Regions from separate parts of the Agathobaculum sp. Marseille-P7918 genome, predicted to be linked through region 1. Evidence: a T-box and tRNA genes for the amino acid it is inferred to sense, from the RefSeq annotation. Region 1 holds a T-box; the other holds one or more tRNA genes.
The links. A T-box is a leader RNA that pairs with one kind of tRNA and senses whether it is charged. The one in region 1 lies ahead of pheS (phenylalanine--tRNA ligase subunit alpha), so its partner is inferred to be a tRNA-Phe.
Positions count from the first base shown of each region.

Region 2: it has a tRNA-Phe gene. The T-box ahead of pheS (phenylalanine--tRNA ligase subunit alpha) is inferred to sense a tRNA for this amino acid. The anticodon was not compared.

Region 1 is NZ_CAXTXI010000002.1:296,912-301,281, reverse strand. Features, by position in the region: gene pheT (phenylalanine--tRNA ligase subunit beta) at 1-1,617, opposite strand, end outside; gene pheS (phenylalanine--tRNA ligase subunit alpha) at 1,844-2,863, opposite strand; T-box leader at 2,926-3,165, opposite strand; gene ACESSO_RS04830 (hypothetical protein) at 3,242-3,706, opposite strand; gene ACESSO_RS04825 (hypothetical protein) at 3,720-4,370, opposite strand, start outside.
Region 2 is NZ_CAXTXI010000009.1:74,015-78,384, forward strand. Features, by position in the region: gene ACESSO_RS12250 (class I SAM-dependent methyltransferase) at 1-695, shown strand, start outside; gene hslO (Hsp33 family molecular chaperone HslO) at 702-1,583, shown strand; tRNA gene ACESSO_RS12260 (tRNA-Asp) at 1,668-1,744, shown strand; tRNA gene ACESSO_RS12265 (tRNA-Phe) at 1,777-1,852, shown strand; tRNA gene ACESSO_RS12270 (tRNA-Gly) at 1,860-1,935, shown strand; tRNA gene ACESSO_RS12275 (tRNA-Cys) at 1,941-2,014, shown strand; gene ACESSO_RS12280 (response regulator transcription factor) at 2,143-2,844, shown strand; gene ACESSO_RS12285 (sensor histidine kinase) at 2,841-4,370, shown strand, end outside.

The sequences.
Region 1 (4,370 bases):
GCGCGGGTCGTCCTTATCCCAGCCGATCATGTCATAGAACTTCGGGGAGATGAAAGAATGGCTCATCGCCTCGTCAAAACCGGCCTCGCGGCAGGTCAGCGAGACATTCTGCTCCGCCAGCTGCTTGGGCGTGTACTCGCCCTGCACCATTTCGCCGGCATACAGCGTGGTCGGAATCTTGTCGTAGCCGTACATGCGCGCGACTTCCTCCGCCAGATCGCACATGCGCGCAATGTCCACGCGGAAGGACGGGATAATGACCTTGCCGTCCTCAACACGGAACTCGAGGCGTTCCAGATATGCCTTCTGCTCGTCGGCCGAAAGGTCAAGGCCGAGCAGTGCGTTCATCTTGTCCGGCTCAAAGGGCAGCGTCTTGGGGGTCAGGTCGGCGGCGCATGCGTCAATGATGCCGTCGACAACCTCGCCCGCGCCGAGCATTTCGACCAGCTCGCACGCACGCTGCACGGCGGGCATGGTCAGCGACGGGTCAAGGCCCTTTTCAAAGCGGCCGGATGCCTCGGTGCGCATGCCGAGCGCCTTGGCCGTCACGCGCACGGTTGCGCCGTGGAAGCAGGCGGATTCGAACACGACCGTTTTGGTGTCGTCCTCAATTTCGGAGTTTGCGCCGCCCATAACGCCCGCAACTGCAACCGGCTTGTCGTTGTCGCAGATGGCCAGCATCTTGTCGGTCAGGTCGTGATCCTGCCCGTCAAGGGTCTGGATGGACTCGCCGTTCCGAGCGCGGCGCACGACAATCTTGCCGTCGGACAGGCAGGAGTAATCGAACGCATGCATCGGCTGACCGTATTCAAGCATGACGTAGTTGGTGATATCAACGATGTTGTTAATCGGGCGTACGCCGCAGGCATGCAGACGCTCGCGCATCCACGCGGGGGACGGCTCGATTTTGATGTTCTTGACCAGACGCGCGGTGTAGCGCGGGCACAGATCGGTGTCGACCACCTCAACCGACATATACTTGTTGATGTCGTCGCCCGAACCCTTGACCACCGGCTCCTTGACCGAAAACGGACGGTCAAAGGTCGCGGCGGTTTCGCGCGCAAGACCGATGACGCTGAAGCAGTCGGCACGGTTGGAGGTGATTTCAAAGTCGGCAACGTAGTCGTCGAGACCGAGCACCTTCTTGATATCCTCGCCCACGGGCGTGCCTTCGGGCAGGAACAGGATGCCGTTCTCGCAGGCGTAGGGCACGCAGCCGTGCGTCAGCCCCAGCTCCTGGAACGAGCACATCATGCCGTTAGAGACTTCGCCGCGCAGCTTGCCCTTGGTGATTTTGACGCCGCCGGGCAGCGTGGACTTGTGCAGCGCGACCGGGCAGATTTCGCCCACCGAATCGGGGGTGACATTGGGCGCGCCGGTGACGATCTGAATGGGTTCGCTCTGACCCACGTCGATCTGGCAGATTTTCAGGTGGTCGGAGTCCGGATGGTCGACAACCGACAGCACTTTGCCGGTCACGACGTTTTCAATCTCCGCGCCGAGATAGTAAACCTCCTCGACCTTGGAGCCGGACATGGTCAGACGGGCGTCATACTCCTTGGGGGTGACGCCGGAAATATCGGTATAATCCGAAAGCCAGGAAAGCGGCAACTTCATAATAGATGAACGCTCCTTTATCGTAATGTTCAGGATACCGCGCCGTCAGGCGCATTTTAGAAAGGCTGCAAAGCAGCCGAAAAAACCGGGAGCACAAGGTGAATTGGTCGCAGACCAAGAGAGGGCGGCCTGGGCCGTGTATCACGGTTTTTTCTCAGCGTGGGATGCATCCGTACGGAGGTACGGTGCATCCTTTCGTTCGAAAGCGTGGTTTCGAACGAAGTTCTTAGAACTGTTCCAAAAACCGCACGTCGTTCTCGTAGAACAGGCGGATGTCGTCAATCTTGAAACGGCCCATGACCGTGCGCTCCAGACCGATGCCGAACGCATAGCCCGAATACTCCTCGGGGTCGATGCCGCTCATTTCGAGCACCTTGGGGTGCACCATGCCGCAGCCGAGGATTTCGATCCAGCCCTCGCCCTTGCACAGCGGGCAGCCCGCGCCGTGGCAGCGGTAGCACTGGATATCCATTTCGGCACTCGGCTCGGTGAACGGGAAGTGGTGCGGGCGGAACCGCACGACCGTGTCCTCGCCGTACAGCTTTTTGGCGAACAGTTCAAGGATGCCCTTGAGGTCAGACATGCGGATGCCCTTATCGACGACCAGCCCCTCAATCTGATGGAACAGCGGGGAGTGGGTGGCGTCAACCGCGTCCGAACGGTACACGCGGCCCGGTGCAATGATGCGGATGGGGGGCTTTTTCTGCTCCATCGTGCGCACCTGCATGGGCGAGGTCTGCGTGCGCAGCACCACGTTGTCCGAGATGTAGAAGGTGTCCTGCGTGTCGCGCGCGGGATGGTCCTTCGGGATGTTGAGCGCTTCAAAGTTGTAGTGGTCCAGCTCGACCTCCGGGCCTTCTGCAATCGAGAAGCCCAGACCGATGAAGATTTCCTTGAGCTCGTCCAGCACGATATTGAGCGGGTGCTTTTTGCCGATGACGACTTCCTCGCCCGGCAGAGTGACGTCGATGGTCTCAGCCTCCAGCTTATGTGCCAGCGCAGCCTGCTCGATGACTTCCTTCTGCTTGTCGATGATGGTTTCGATTTCGGCGCGCACGTCGTTAATGAGCTGGCCGACAACCGGACGCTCCTCTGCGGCCACGTCCTTCATGCCCTTTAAGAGTGCGGTCAGCTCGCCCTTTTTGCCGAGAAAGCGTACACGCGCCTCGTCGAGCGCACGGGCGTCGCCCGCAGCGGCAAGCTGGTCCTTGGCGGCCTGCAAAATGCCTTGCAGTTTTTCTTTCATGATGACTCTCCTTTATGAAAAATCGTTCAGGGACGCAATAAAAAAGCCTTTCGTCCCGAAAAAGTAGGGACGAAAGGCGTATAATACATCTTCCGTGGTACCACCCTGATTCCCGGACAGGCCGGGCGCTCATTGAACGCCGGTAACGGGGCGTTACTTCGCCTGCGCCTACTGGAAAAGCCGTTCAGCGCCGGTGCTCGCAGGGGAACTTCGCGTCAGGTCTCTTTGAACGGCTCGCAGCCAAAGGCCGTTTTCTCTGAAAAGAGGGGAGTGACGGTACTTTCCCTGTTCATCGCAGGTATCGTTATTCCATAACAGTATTATTAAAACACAGTTTTCCGGCAAATGCAAGGGGAAGTTGCACAAATTTGCGTACAATCAGGCGCCCAGCGCAAAGGTGAGCGGTTTGCAGCTTTCAAACTGCCAGTCAGTCATCTCGACGACCACGCCGCCGGTGAGCGCATCGGCCGGCACGTCCTCAAAAATATATGCCGTGATGCCGTATGCATCGGGCAGTATGGTAGCGTTGCAGTTGGGGAGTGCGGCGGGGTATATATCCCGGTTGGGGTCCTCGTTTTCGAAGAAGCATACGAGCGCCTCGGCCTGCGGATAGTAGGCCGCGCGGTGCAAGCTCACGCCGTCTTGCTCGACGGGCTGTGAAAGCAGCTCCTGCGCCGACAGGATGCCGTCCGGCACGGTGTTTTCAATTTGCGTCATGCGCGCGGTGCGCACTTCGGCCTGGATGGTCTGTTGTTTGCCGACGGTCTGCCACGCAAGACCGGACACCGCGACGAGCACCGCCATGGCGAGCAGCACAAGCAGAAATTTTCGTTTGCGGGTCATTCGATTCCTCCTTCTAATACATCAAATGCGCCAGCGCGCTGTAAACCGGCGTGATGAACAGCGTGCCGATGACAAAGCTCACAAGGTTGGCGGTGATGGCATACGCCACGCGGCGCGCGCGGGTGTGTCCGCGCAGAAAGCGCGCATAGGCAAGCACTTCGACGACGAAAATAACCGCTTCGACGGCAAACGCCCAGAAAAAGGCTTGTCTCCAATCGGCGGAGAGCAAAATGCGCCCATAGGTAAGCGTCATCAAAGTCTGCGTTGCAAGGTTGACCAGCAAAAACGGCTTGAGGTTTTCGTACAGCTTGAAACGGAACAGCAGCAGCACCGCTGCCTCGATGAGGAGCGTTACCATAAAGGTGCAGACAAATTGTTTGAGCAGGCCAATTCCAATCGGTGAGGTCGAGATTTCGCCGGTCTGTGCGTTGATGGTAAAGGTTTGCATTGCGCGGGTGCGCTCGGCCTCGCCGGTCAGCAGCACCGTGCCGTCCTCATGCAGCAGCGCCGCACGGAACGGCGAGGGAAAGGGAATGGTCCATAAAAACACCTGCTCGCTGTTGTACGGTGCATAGTCCCACACATACCAGCCGTCCGGCAGGGCGGCGGTGAGCGCTTCGGGCGGATTTTGCGGGGGATTGTCATACGGCTCGTTTCCGAGCAG
Region 2 (4,370 bases), on a different contig from region 1:
ATGATGTGGGCTATGAGCAGTGGGCGGAGTTTTTTGTTGCGCTGTTTGCGCGTGAAGGTGTAGAACCCAAGCTCGTTCTCGATCTGGCCTGTGGTACAGGCAGTCTGACGCGATTGCTGGCGCAGCGCGGATACGACATGATCGGTGTGGATGCTTCCCCTGAAATGCTGATGCAGGCGATGCAGAACACCTTTGATTGCGAACCGCGCCCGCTGTTCCTCAATCAGCGCATGGAGCAGCTTGATTTATACGGTACGGTGGATGTGTGCCTGTGCTGTCTGGACAGCGTTAATTATGTGACGGAACCGGCGGTGCTGCAAAAGGCGTTCGACCGGGTACACTTATTTCTGGAGCCCAAAACGGGTTTATTCGTGTTCGATATCAACACGCCAGAAAAGTTTGCGCGCATTGATGGTAACAGCTATGTGCGCGAGGATGAGGACGTGTTTTGCGTCTGGCAGGCCGCAGTAGAGGACGGTCTGTGTGCCTATCAGTTCGATATTTTCGAACGGGACGGTGATGCATGGACACGCGCGCAGGAGACGCATGAGGAGCGTATTTACACCATTCCGGAACTGATCGCCATGCTGGAAAAGGCAGGCTTTTCCGAAATCAAAACCTATGGAGACCAATCGTTCTCGCCGGTACAGGGTGGGGAAGATAGGGTTTATATTACCGCACGAAAGAGAGATTAAACAAATATGAGCGATACGTTACTTCGCGCAATCGCCCGAGATGCGGGCATTCAGATTTCCGCCGCCGTGACGACCGGATTGGTCGAGCGTGCGCGGGAGATTCACGATACTACGCCGGTGGCGACCGCGGCGCTTGGTCGTACCCTGACTGCGACGGCGATTATGGGCAGCCAGCTCAAGACCGATGATGGGTCGGTTACCGTACAGGTTAAGGGAAACGGCCCGCTGGGGACGATTGTTTGCGTCGGCGATGCAGACGGCTGGGTACGCGGTTATCTGCAGAATGCGGGCTGTGAGCTGCCGCTGCGCGCGGATGGCAAGCTGGACGTGGGCGGCGGTGTAGGCCGTGGCTATCTGATGGTGATAAAGGACATTGGGCTGAAAGACCCGATTACCGGTACGGTTGCATTGGTCAATGGTGAAATTGCCGAGGATTTGACACGCTATTTTGCGGAGAGCGAGCAGATTCCGTCTGCGTGTGCGCTGGGGGTGCTGGTGGATACCGACCGTTCGGTCAAGTGCGCGGGCGGCTGGCTGGTGCAGCTGATGCCGGGTGTCAAGGATGCGGATATTGACCGTCTGGAAGCGAATCTGGCAAAAATTGAGCCGATGACCACAATGCTGGACAAGGGGATGACGCTCGAGCAAATCGTGCAGACCGTGCTGGACGGCTTCGCGGTAGACTTTTTACAGACCGATCCGATTGGCTACCGTTGTGCGTGCAGTCGGGAAAAGGTGGAGCGCGCTCTGCTCAGCATGGGAAAAGACGAATTATCCAAAATGGCGGAAGAACAGGAAAAAAGTGAGGTAACTTGCCAGTTTTGCGATAAAGTCTATGTTTTTTCGCGGGAAGAGTTGCGACAGCTTTTGGCCCATGCAGAAAAATAAAAAAATCGTCAAAAAAGTGTTGACATTTCGCTAATGTTTCGATATAATAAATCTCGCCGCTGATGATTACGGCGGCGGCGATTCGGCCCGGTAGCTCAGTTGGTTAGAGCGCCAGCCTGTCACGCTGGAGGCCGTGGGTTCAAGTCCCATCCGGGTCGCCATTTCTTCAGTCTTAATCGATTGAAGAAAACTTGCCTCTGTAGCTCAGTCGGTAGAGCAGGGGACTGAAAATCCCCGTGTCGGTGGTTCGATTCCGCCCGGAGGCACCATAAATATGCGGCTGTAGCTCATCTGGTAGAGCGCCACCTTGCCAAGGTGGAGGTAGCGAGTTCGAGCCTCGTCAGCCGCTCCACATCTGGTACCATAGCCAAGCGGTAAGGCGTGGGACTGCAACTCCCTGATCCCCAGTTCGATTCTGGGTGGTACCTCCAAAAAAAGAGACGCCAATGTGGCGTCTCTTTTTTTGCTTTCTGAAAAATAATAAGAAAATCTTAAGAATTTCATGAGGAAAATCAACAGAAACCTTTGTTATCATAGAACCATAGAGGAGGGGGACACCATGGAGAAGCTTACGGTACTAGTGGTGGACGATGATAAGGAGATTGTGGACAGCATTGCGATTTTTTTGCAGGCAGACGGCTACGCGGTTGAGAAAGCCTATAACGGCCTGGAAGCGCTGGACATTATTATGACGCGTATGGTTCATCTGCTGCTGCTGGACATCATGATGCCCGAACTGGACGGTATCAAGACACTGCTCAAGGTGCGGGAGAGCAAGAACATTCCGATTATCCTGATTTCGGCCAAGAGTGAGGATGCGGATAAAATTCTCGGTTTGACGGCGGGCGCGGATGATTACATCACGAAGCCTTTTAACCCATCTGAGTTGGTGGCGCGGGTCAAGAGCCAGCTGCGGCGCTATACGCAGCTTGGTGCAATGCAGGTGACGGAAAAGCAGATTGCTATTCGAGGGCTGGTGCTCGATACCGAGAGTAAAACGGTAACAGTAGATGGTGAAGCGGTGCGCCTGACGCCGCTTGAATACAAAATCCTCGAACTGCTGTGTCGCCATCCGGGTAAGGTATTCTCTACCGAGGAGATTTATCGGCAGGTATGGAATGATGAAGTTGTGTCGGACAATGCGATTGCGGTGCATGTGCGGCACATTCGTGAAAAGATTGAAATCAACCCGAAGGAGCCGCGGTACCTCAAGGTCGTGTGGGGCGTGGGATACAAGATAGAGAGGAGTGAGGGAACATGAAAAAGGTGATGCGTTCGCCTATTCTGAAGGGCATTGCGTTTGTGGTGTGCCTGGTCTGTGTGGCGGTGGCCGGATTGACGGCTGGCAGTGCGGCACAGTGGTTTTATGAACAGAGTGAAGAGTATGGAGGCAGCGTTTATCTGCTGGAGTCCAGCTTTGAAAGCTCGGGGATGTTAAGTCGAGGTTTCAATTCTGCATTGACGATTTTGGATAATTCGCTTCGCAATGGTCGGGATCAGAATGAAACTGCGCAATTGCTGAAAGATAATTTCTATGGTGACTATTATGCCAGATTGGGTGGTACGGTCTTAAAAAATGTCGATTTGACTGAGACGAGGACAGAGAGTTCTCCTTATTATCTGATAATCAAACCGGGAGAATGGTATGGCAATGTTGAAGTATGGGACTATACGTATGTACTTCTGGGCTGGACAGACAAGTATGACGATTACTGGGATGAGCAGACAGTGGCAGAAAAAGCAGCGGATAGGACCCAGTTGCAGGCGGGAGACTGCATCCTCCTGCGTATGACGGAAGAGCAGGCTGCTGCATTGCGTACGCGATGGGAACAGGGACGCGACGTATTCAGCGGTGCAGTTGCCAAATGCATCGCGGTGTTCTTTGTGGCGCTGGTTGCATTAATTTATCTGCTGTTTGTTACCGGTCGTCGTGCAGAGGATGAGCAAGTACATCTGGTGTTGCTCGACCGAATGTTTGTTGAACTAAATTTGCTGCTAATCGGTGGCACAGCGATTGGCACAGCGGCGTTGGTGTTCGTTGGTTTGGATATGGTGTTTAGTAGCAGCAACAGCGGTGCAATGACGGTAATGACCAAGCTGCTGACTGCGCTGCTTGTCTGCGCGTTCGCGCTGGTAATAGAATTGATTCTCTCGCTCGTGCGTAATATGAAAAATCGTACGTTTGTTGAGCGCTCCTTTGTCCTGCGGGCGATTCGCTGGTGCTGGCGCACGGTGAAACGAATTTTCCGCTGGGCGATCAACTTGTGCAGAAATGTCTGGCATGGCGTGGGACGTGGCAAGGATGGTCTGTGGCACAAGGCATTTCAGAATTATAAAACGCGCAAGTTGTTGATGTTGTTCTTGGTTTATTCCATTGTGTTGGCTTTTTTGGCGTGGCTGTTTGGCATTTCACCGATCTTCAGCCTATGTTTTTTACTGGGTATTGTGTGGGTTTATGCAGCAATCTGGTTTCTCATCAAGCGTATCGACGGCTTTGAGCGCGTGGTCGAGGCTCTGCGGCGGTTGCGTGGCGGCGATCTGAGTTATAAGCTGACCGATATGCCTGAGGGTGTATTTGCCTCGATGGCAGATGACATCAACTCGCTGGGCGATGGCATGCAGCTTGCCTTGCAAAACGAGGTGCGTGCGGAGCGTATGAAGAGCGAACTGATTACCAACGTCAGTCATGATTTGAAAACTCCGCTGACCTCGATTCTCAATTATTCCGACCTGCTCTGTCAGGAGCATTTGACACCGGAGGAGGCAAACGACTACGCCAAGATCATC